One region of the Mesorhizobium sp. LNHC209A00 genome, then DNA from elsewhere that is predicted to be linked to it. Evidence: predicted binding sites of a transcription regulator. Region 1 holds the regulator's gene; each other region holds the start of a gene.
The links. Region 1 encodes PhoB, which activates phosphate uptake and scavenging genes when phosphate is short. Its sites were predicted from a motif close to TGTCATNNANCTGTCAT; they were not measured.
Positions count from the first base shown of each region.

Region 1 (3,258 bases):
CCAGCGCTCTTCCTGGAAGTTCGACCACGACACGCCGATCACTTTGTCCTTCCCCTGAGCGACCGACGCGAGCGTCAGCGACATGGCGACACCCGCCAGAATGGCGACTGTGAATCTCTTCATGATATCCTCCCTGCGCCGCGTGTGGCGCGACCAAACTGGCCCCAAGGCCGGCACGAAGGCCCTATTTTTTCGAGCCTCGAAAAAATATTCGTCCATCGCCGGAACCCTGTCAACATCGATTCTGACGGATTTTGAGGTGCCGGAAGCCTTTTTTCGAGCCTCGCAATAAATAAATGACAGCCCCAGCCGCTTCTGCCAGTATTCGACCTGTTGCCGGAGGGTGTTCGAGGGGGCGTCAAGAACCGCGGCGACGGGAGGGAAATCATGTCGGTCGGAATCCGCCACGACGATCTGCGCCGGCGCAATCGAGCAATGGTGATTGGAGCCGTGCGCCGGGGTGGCCAGCCCTCGCGCACCGAGATCGCCGCCACCACCGCCCTCAGCCACTCGACTATATCGGCGATATCAGCCGACCTGATCGGCGAAGGTATCCTGAGCGAAGGCAAGCCGAACGAGGCCGGCTCACTGAAACGCGGCCGGCCGCAGGTTGGCCTTGGCCTCAACCCCGAGGCCGCGGCGGTCATGACCGTGGTGCTGTCGCTGAATTTCCTCTCCGTCGCCGTCATCGACTACGCCGGCCAGGTGATATCGGAGGAGCAGCGCCGGCTGGACACGCTGACAATGTCGCGCGAGGCGCTGACCGGCGAATGCGTGGCCATCGTCCGGCGCCGCCTCGAGGATCCCGACCTCGACGTCGCCAACATCGCCCGCATCGCGCTGGCAATCCAGGGCATCACCGACACCGAGGCGCGCGCCATGCTGTGGTCGCCGATCACGCCCCAGACGGACATTGCCTTCGCCGATATACTCGAAGCCGAATTCGGCATCCCCGCCACCATGGAGAACGACTGCAACATGATGGCGGTGGCGCTGCGCTGGCGCGACCCCGAGCGCTACCGCGACGACTTCATCGCCATCCTGCTCTCGCACGGCATCGGCATGGGCCTGGTGCTGAAGGGCGAGCTGTTCACAGGCACCCATTCCTCGGGCGGCGAGTTCGGCCACATGATCCATCGCCCGGGCGGCGCGCTCTGCCGCTGCGGGCGGCGCGGCTGCGTCGAGGCCTATGCCGGCAACTATGCCATCTGGCGCAATGCAGGACAGATGGGTGAGGACGCCAAACCGGTCGACGTCAGCGACGCCGACATGCGTGCATTGGCGGCCACGGCGCGCGAAAGAGACGGACCGGAACGCGAGGCCTATCGCAAAGCCGGGGAGGCGCTGGGCTATGGGCTTGGCAGCCTGTTCGCGCTGATCGATCCGGCGCCCGTTGCGATGGTCGGCGTCAGCGCCGCCGCCTTCGATCTGATCGAGCCGGCCTTGCGCGAGGCCATCGCCCAGACCGCCGGCGGCCAGCATTCGACGTCGATTTCCTTCGATACAGAGCCGAACGAATTGCCGCTGATCCGCGAGGGCTGCGCCATGCGCGCGCTCACCTTCGTCGACCAGGAGATCTTCGCGCCGGGCGTGCAGGTGAGATCCGGCAACAACGTGGCCTGATCTCAATCCTCGCGGATCGCGTAGCCTGCGCCACGGATGGTGCGTATCACATCGGGCATGCGGCCATTGTTTACCGCCTTGCGCAGGCGGCCGACATGCACATCCACGGTGCGCTCGTCGATGTAGATCGTCTCGCCCCAGACATTGTCGAGCAACTGGCTGCGCGAGAATACGCGGCCGGGATGGCGCATCATGAACTCGAGCAGGCGGAACTCGGTCGGTCCGAGCCGGATCTCGCTCTTCTTGCGATAGACCCGGTGCGATTCGCGGTCGAGCACGATGTCGCCGACCTTGAGCACGCTGGACAACACTTCCGGCTTGGCGCGGCGCAGCAGTGCCTTGACCCGGGCCATGAATTCCGGCGTCGAGAACGGCTTGACCAGATAGTCGTCGGCGCCGGTCGAGAGGCCGCGCACGCGGTCGCTCTCCTCGCCGCGCGCCGTCAGCATGATGATCGGCAACCGCTCCGTCTCGGGCCGCATACGCAGGCGCCGACAGAGTTCGATGCCGGAAACCGCCGGCACCATCCAGTCGAGCACCAGGAGGTCGGGCACGTTTTCCTGGAGGCGGATCTCGGCTTCGTCGCCGCGTGTCACCACCTCGACCTGGTAACCCTCGGACTCCAGATTGTAGCGGAGGAGCACGCCCAGCGGCTCCTCGTCCTCCACCACCATGATGCGTGGCGCGATCATCGATTGACCATCCCTGCCGTCAAGCCGCCGGCACCGACATCGCCGTCTCGTCCTGCTTCGGACGGTTGGCGGGCAGTTGCGTGCCGGTCAGCACATAATATGCATTCTCGGCAATGTTGGTCACATGATCGCCGATGCGTTCGAGATTCTTGGCGCAGAACAAAAGATGCGTGCAAGCCGTGATGTTGCGGGGATCCTCCATCATGTAGGTCAGGAGTTCGCGGAAGACCGAAGTGTATTTGACATCGATGCGTTCGTCGTCATTCCTGAGCTTGGCGAGGGCGGCGGCATCGCCGGCCGCATATTCCTCGACCACGCCCTGCACCTGGATCAGCACCAGCTGCGCCATGGAGTCTATGGAATGCGACAGGTCGCGCGGCGTGGCGGTGAGGCCGACGGAGCCGACGCGCTTGGCGATGTTCTTGGCAAGGTCGCCGATGCGTTCGAGATCGCCCGCCATGCGGATCGAGCCGACCACATGACGCAGATCGTCGGCCATCGGCTGGCGCTTGGCGATCAGGGTGATGGCGCGATCATCGAGTTCGCGCTGGCGCGCGTCCATGATGGCGTCGTCGGAGACGACGCGCTGTGCCAGCGCGTTGTCGGAATTCAGCAGCGCCTTGGTGGCGCCGCCGACCATAATGCCGGCGAGATCGCCCATGTCGCTGATCAGCCTGCTGATCTGTCCGAGATCCTCGTCGAAGGCTGCGACTGTGTGTTCGGCCATGATCCTGGTCCTCGTATGCGTGAGATCAGCCGAAGCGGCCGGTGATATAGTCCTGCGTGCGCTTCTCGCGAGGCGACGTGAAGATCTTCTCGGTCTTGTCGAATTCGACCAGCTCGCCCAGATACATGAAAGCCGTCTGCTTCGAGACGCGCGCGGCCTGCTGCATGTTGTGGGTGACGATGACGATTGTGTAGTCGGCTTGCAACTCGTCGATCA
Region 1 covers NZ_AYWT01000006.1:239,251-242,508, reverse strand. Annotated here, with positions in the region: gene xylF (D-xylose ABC transporter substrate-binding protein) at 1-123, opposite strand, end outside; gene X739_RS148930 (ROK family protein) at 388-1,623, shown strand; gene phoB (phosphate regulon transcriptional regulator PhoB) at 1,626-2,315, opposite strand; gene phoU (phosphate signaling complex protein PhoU) at 2,335-3,042, opposite strand; gene pstB (phosphate ABC transporter ATP-binding protein PstB) at 3,068-3,258, opposite strand, start outside.

Region 2 (3,258 bases), on a different contig from region 1:
TGCGTCTCGTCGGCAAAGAGCGCCTTGGCATAGCCTATGACCGTGTCCTTGCCGGCGCCGCTGGGGCCCACGACAGCGACGAAGACGCCGTGGCGGATCGGGAAGGTTTCGGCGGACAGTTCGCGCTCGATCGAGGCCGACACCATCATGCCACCCGGCATCCCTGCCGCCAGACGGTGCGTACGACCGGAACATGATCGTCGACGCGCACGCGCACCAGATCGGCGCGACGGCCCTGCTCGATGACGCCGCGGTCGTCGAGGCCGACGGCCCGCGCCGGGTTCTTCGAAACCATGGCGACGGCCCGCGGCAGCGAAATACCTTCGACCATGTCGCCGAGGAAGAAGGCCGACTGGATCAGGCTGAAGGGAATGTAGTCGGACGACAGGATGTCGAGCAGGCCGTCACTGGCCAAGGTGCGTGCCGAGACATTGCCCGAATGCGAGGCGCCGCGCATGACATTGGGCGCCCCCATCAGCACCCCGAGCCCGGCGGCCTTCGACGCACGCGCCGCTTCCTCGGTGGTCGGGAACTCGGCGACCCGCACACCCTGCTCGATGGCCTCCTCGACATGAGCCGACGTCGCATCGTCGTGGCTGGCAAGCACGATGCCGCGCTCCCGGCAGGCGGCGGCGATGAAGACGCGGTTCGGCCCGGAGTTGCGTGACGATTCGTCCATCCGCTTCTCGCAGAATTTCTGGAAATCGCGATCCGAGAGTTTCAGCTTGCGCTGGTAGTAGTAGGCATAGGTTTCAAGATTGACGAACTGGCGCTGGCCCGGTGCGTGGTCCATCAGCGACGCCAGCTTGACCCGTTCGTCACCGTCGAAATTGGCGAATGCGTTGAGGCAATCCGGCGCTGAAACCTCGCAGCGAAGGTGCAGGAAGTGATCGGCCCGCAAACGATCCTGCGCGACGCTGTCCTCGATCGCATCGGCCAGCTTGCGTATGTCGTCCAATGTCAGGTCGGCGTCCTCGTCCATGCCGACGCGCAAGGCATCGAGCACGGTCGTGATGCCGGCGGTCGCCACCTGCGCGTCATGGGCGAGCACCGCGGCGATCGGGTTCCAGCGCACTTTCGGCCGCGGCGCATAATGGCCCTCGAGATGGTCGGTGTGGAGTTCGACCAGCCCTGGAATGATGAAGTCGCCGCCCATGTCCTCGCCGGTCCGGGCCGAACCGGCATCGATGCCCGCGATCAAGCCATCGCGCAGCACCAGTGAGCCTTCGACGATCTCGTCGGCAAGAACGATGCGGGCGTTGGAAAGAACAGTTTCGGCGGTCATTGCGGGTAGTCCTTGGTCTTGCAGTGGGTTTCGTTCAGGCGATTTTTCGGGCCGGGCGGCGTCCGAGCGCGTGCTGGGAAAGCACCATGAACGGCGCACCGGGCTCGGGTTCGATAAACAATGTCAGCGCGTCCACGAGCACGGGCTGGCGCAACACATCGGCGAAAAGGCTGTCGATGGCGGCGCGCAGGCGAGGGCTTTCCCGTGGGCCGGCCCGCCCCGACAGGGTCATGTGGAAGCGGAAGGTCTCGAAGACATAGGGATAGCCCCATTGGCAGAGATTGCGAAACTCGACCGGCTTCAGCGAATCCGGGCTGCGCCGCTCGATCTCGGCCTCGGACAGCGGCGCGCGAAACCGATCGAAATCGCGTACCACATCGTCGGCGAAGCGGTTGAGCGGCGGCAGCGGACCATCCGGCACCAGCGCGAAGAAGGTGTCGATCTGGCTGACGACCAGGCGCGGGATCGTGACGACAGGCGTAACCTCGGCAAAATGATCCAGCGCCGCGCGGAGCGAGGGTTCGGTCTCCGTCGCAGCCAGGTGGAAGGGCGCCTTCAGCGTCGCGTGAAAGCCATAGCGGCGCGCCGAAGCGGTGTGGAAGGCCACTTCCGCCGCCGACAGATCGGCAACGGCCTCAACCGGCCTTGTCGCGGCGCCGAACGGATCGCGGCCCAGCCAATTCGCGGCGATGCGCGCCAGCGGCTCGTCCTGCCGGGGGGTGAAATAAATGGCATAGCGCATGGGAAGTCCTCGTCAGAACTGTTGCCATAGGTGATTTCCATGACGGATTGACGAAGCTTTGACGGGTTTTAGAAGGCAAATCGACACTTCGGGTCCTTAGCCGACGATTTTTCCAAGCTGGACCAATAAGTTCGGCCGGACGGCGACACGGTCAGGCCTTCATCAACCATTCGTGCTCGGGAGCATTGTGGAATTTCCACGTCCGCTTCGGTCCGGCCATCACGTTGAGGTAATAGAGGTCATAGCCGTGGCAGGCGGCACAGGGGTGATAGCCCTTGGGCACCAGCACCACATCGCCATCCTCGATCGCCATGGCTTCGTCCAGCGCGCGATGTCCGCTTTTGTCGGCATCGGTGTAGACGCGCTGGAAGGCAAAGCCCTGGGGCGGGTTGAGGCGATGGTAGTAGGTTTCCTCGAGATAGGACTCGGCAGGCAGGTTGTCCTGGTCGTGCTTGTGCGGCGGGTAGCTCGACGTGTGACCGCCGGGCGTGATGACCTCGACGACCAGCAACGAGTCGGCCGGCTGGCCTTCCGGCAGGATGTTGGTGACGTAGCGCGTGTTGGTGCCCTTGCCGCGCACCTCCTGGCCGAGATTGCCCGGTCCGATCACCCGGACCGGCAGGCCGCCGCCAAGACCGGGCGCCGAGCAGACGCCAAGTTCCAGCTCGGTATCGGCCGTCACCGACCAGTCCGATCCCTGCGGCACATAGACCGACCACGGCTTGCCATCGAAGGGCGACATGCGCTCGCCGAGCAGGCCGAGATCCTTGCCGCCGGCTTTCACGGTACCCTTGCCGGTCACGAACACCAGGCAGACTTCGCGGTCTTCCGTCTTTCCCGACGCGTTTTCGCCCGGCTTCAGCCGATGCAGGTCGAAACCGACATAGGTCCAGCCGGCGCTTTTCGGCGTCACATGGGCGACGCGGCCATGGCCCTTGTCGGCTTTGACGAGCAGTTTCGACATCGGGTTACTCCTTCGGTTCGGTCTCGCTTGCGGCCTTGCTCTCGTCCACCGGCTTGTAGAGATAGAAAAACTGCCAGATGGCGTAGCCGGCAAAACCGAGCGCGATGACGCCCCAGAACGGCGTGCCGGACGCGAACTCGATCACCGACCAGATCAGGCAGACGGCCACGACGGCGATGCGCCGCCAAAGCGGACGGAAGAACGGGTGTTCATAATCTTTCATCGCGCCATCCGAATTCAGCAATCCGTCCTCAGATAGACCGCGCC
Region 2 covers NZ_AYWT01000002.1:516,967-520,224, forward strand. Annotated here, with positions in the region: gene phnN (phosphonate metabolism protein/1,5-bisphosphokinase (PRPP-forming) PhnN) at 1-149, opposite strand, end outside; gene X739_RS160095 (alpha-D-ribose 1-methylphosphonate 5-triphosphate diphosphatase) at 146-1,285, opposite strand; gene X739_RS160090 (DUF1045 domain-containing protein) at 1,320-2,027, opposite strand; gene iolB (5-deoxy-glucuronate isomerase) at 2,179-2,991, opposite strand; gene X739_RS160080 (DUF3329 domain-containing protein) at 2,996-3,214, opposite strand.
Region 2: X739_RS160090 (DUF1045 domain-containing protein) is a predicted target of PhoB. The motif match lies at 2,067-2,083, and genes of this name have one in related genera.

Region 3 (3,258 bases), on a different contig from region 1:
TCGACCTTGTTGGTGGTCACGTTGGGAATGCGCTGGGCCGGATCCTGCATGACGAACTCGACCTTGGTCGGGTCGTCGAAAAGGCCCTTGGCGAGAATGCGGCCCATGGTGATGTCCATGCCGACCAGTTCGCCGGCATCGTTCTCGAAATGCCAGGGTGCGTTGGTGCTGCCGGTCCCGACAATCAGCTTGCCTCTGTCGAGCACGGTGCGCAACAGGCTGTCGGATGCGGCCTGTGCGGCGGCCTTCCGCGCATCGACGGCTGTCAGGACGCCGGCCGTGGCAAGTCCCGCCATTCCCAATTTCAGAAAATCACGTCTTCCGGATGTGTCGTTCACGGCGACCTCCTTTCGTGTTGTGTTCCCCTATGCACAGGCCATACACGCGGCAATGATTATCACAGGTTGTCTATTACAAGAGACACATGTATCCTGTACAAGACAGATACTAGCACCGGGAATCGACAATGCAAGATGGGAGTGTTTTGGCTGCTTCGGCCGACGAGAAGGTACCGGGCTCTCGTGAAAAGGGCCTCAACCGGGTCCTGGAGATCCTGGAGTTCCTTCACACTACGCAGCGTGCGATCGGCATTGGTGATCTCGCCAAGGGCGTCAATGCGCCGCGTTCGACCACCTACACGCTGGTGCGGTCGCTGGTCGATGCCGGCCTCCTGGAAATGGCCGGTGATGGCAATCGCGTCTATTTCGGCAAGAAGCTCTACCTCTACGGAATGGACTATGTGCGCGGCAACGATTTGTTGCGGCGCGGGCGCCAGGAGGTCGATCATCTGTCGCGCGAGACGGGCGAGACCTCGGAATTGTGCATGCTGCAGAGCGGCCGCTATACGATCGTCCATTCCAGCCCTGGTAGCAGGCCGTTCCGCATCAGTTCGGCCACTGGCTTGCAGATACCGCTGCCCTGGACCGCGTCTGGCCGGCTATTGCTTGCGGGGCAGGATAGAGCCGCGGTCGAAGCCATGGTGTCTGATGACGATCTCGTGCTGCCTGACGGGCGCAAGCTGCGGCTCGACGATTTCATCGCCGACATCGCAAAGGCAGGGGTAACCGGCTACTGCGTCACCTCGGGCCTGGTCGACGCCTATACGAAATGCCTCGCCGTGCCGGTTTTTTCAGCGCCAGGCAAGGTCGAGGCGACGATGTGCCTGGTGGTTCCGATCGATACGTCGGAGGAGCGCACCGCCGATCTCATCGGCCTGCTGCGCGGCCGCGCCGCTGGGCTCTCGATCGGCGCATAGGCGGAAAGCGCCGGCGGCGCGGGCGCTCGCGTCTCAGGCGATGATGTCTGGAATGATCCTGTCTTCCAGCTTCATCAGCCGGTCCTTGAGGAACAGCTTCTTCTTTTTCATGCGCTGGATCTGCAGCGGGTCGCAATTCATGGCGATCATCGCGTTGATCGCGGCATCGAAATCGGCGTGTTCCTGCTTCAGCCGGGAAAATTCGAGGCGAGTATCGGCCTGTTCCTGATCGGACATTCTCTACCGTCTGCACGTCTGCGGCGCCCAAAACTGGGCCTGGTTGGGCGGGGGCGGCAATTTCTGCCACCGGCGCGCAGCCCATATCACATTTCACGTTGTCGTGGAATGCTACCACGCAGCATTCGACATCGCCGCTCGATGGTGGCACACTGTCATTGTGCCGTCACAGATACGACCTGCGGTGGACGTGCCTAGGCGGCTGCAATCGAGGAAACCATGAAAGGGAGAACCAATCATGTCTCTTGCATCCCATCTTGATGAGTTGCAGCGGAAACACGGCGACATCGAACGCGAAATCGATGACGCGATGAACCACCCGTCGGTTGACGACCTCGAAATCGGGAATCTCAAGCGACGCAAGCTGGCACTCAAGGATGCGATTGAGAAACTGAGGGCGCAACCAACCACGCATTGATCCTCACCTGACATAGCCGCTCACCACTGGCGGTCTTCCTTACCGGCGGCGCCAGCCGCCGGTGCAGTGATTGCGATTTTCAGCGCTGCACCATAAGCGGAAACTAATATCCTTCGGACCTATTTTGCCGACCTGGCCGCCGCCAGGTCGTGTGCTGTTCAGGTCCCGGCCGTGACCAATTGCTGCCAGTGGCGACCTGTCGCCATTGACAAGCCATCCTTGCTCCTCCACCTCATGCCGGACTTCAGCGCATCGGCCCGGCTTGTGCGTCCAGGTGGACGCATGCGCTTCAAGAGAGACGCATAGCGCTCAGAGACAAAGGCTGCCGGCATGACCGGATATTTTTCTTCTCCCTTCCCCCGCCGCACCTCGGTCGGCGTCGATGTCGGCGGCGTGGTCGTCGGCGGCGGCGCGCCGGTGGTCGTTCAGTCGATGACCAACACCGACACTGCCGATATCGACCAGACAGTCGCGCAGATCGCGGCGCTGCACCGCGCCGGCTCCGAGATCGTGCGCATCACCGTCGACCGCGACGAGAGCGCGGCCGCCGTGCCGCGCATTCACGAGCGCTTGCTGCGGCTTGGCATCAACGTGCCGCTGGTCGGCGACTTCCACTATATCGGCCACAAGTTGCTCGCCGATCATCCGGCTTGCGCCGAGGCGCTGGCCAAATACCGCATCAATCCGGGCAATGTAGGCTTCAAGGACAAGAAGGACCGGCAGTTCACCGATATCGTCGAAATGGCGATCAAGCACGACAAGCCGGTGCGTATCGGCGTCAACTGGGGTTCGCTCGACCAGGAGCTTCTCACCCGGCTGATGGACGACAACCAGGACAAGGGTTTCCCGCTGACGGCGCAGGAAGTGACGCGCGAGACGATCGTGCAGTCGGCGATCCTGTCGGCCGAGATGGCCGAAGAGATCGGCCTTGGCCCCGAAAAGATCATCCTGTCGGCCAAGGTCAGCGGCGTGCAGGACCTGATCGCCGTCTATACCGAGCTTGCCACCCGTTCCAACCACGCGCTGCATCTCGGCCTCACCGAGGCCGGCATGGGCTCCAAAGGCATCGTCGCGTCCTCCGCGGCCATGGGCATCCTCTTGCAACAAGGCATCGGCGACACCATCCGCATCTCACTTACGCCGGAGCCGAATGGTGATCGCACCCGCGAGGTGCAGGTGTCGCAGGAACTGCTGCAGACCATGGGATTCCGGCAGTTCGTGCCGATCGTCGCGGCCTGCCCCGGCTGCGGCCGCACCACCTCCACCGTGTTCCAGGAACTGGCGCAGAACATCCAGGCGGACCTGCGCAAGAACATGCCGGTGTGGCGGGAGAAATACCCGGGCGTCG
Region 3 covers NZ_AYWT01000015.1:5,711-8,968, forward strand. Annotated here, with positions in the region: gene X739_RS141690 (transporter substrate-binding domain-containing protein) at 1-296, opposite strand, end outside; gene X739_RS141685 (IclR family transcriptional regulator) at 467-1,255, shown strand; gene X739_RS141680 (YdcH family protein) at 1,289-1,492, opposite strand; gene X739_RS141675 (YdcH family protein) at 1,731-1,910, shown strand; gene ispG (flavodoxin-dependent (E)-4-hydroxy-3-methylbut-2-enyl-diphosphate synthase) at 2,241-3,258, shown strand, end outside.
Region 3: X739_RS141675 (YdcH family protein) is a predicted target of PhoB. The motif match lies at 1,646-1,662, and genes of this name have one in related genera.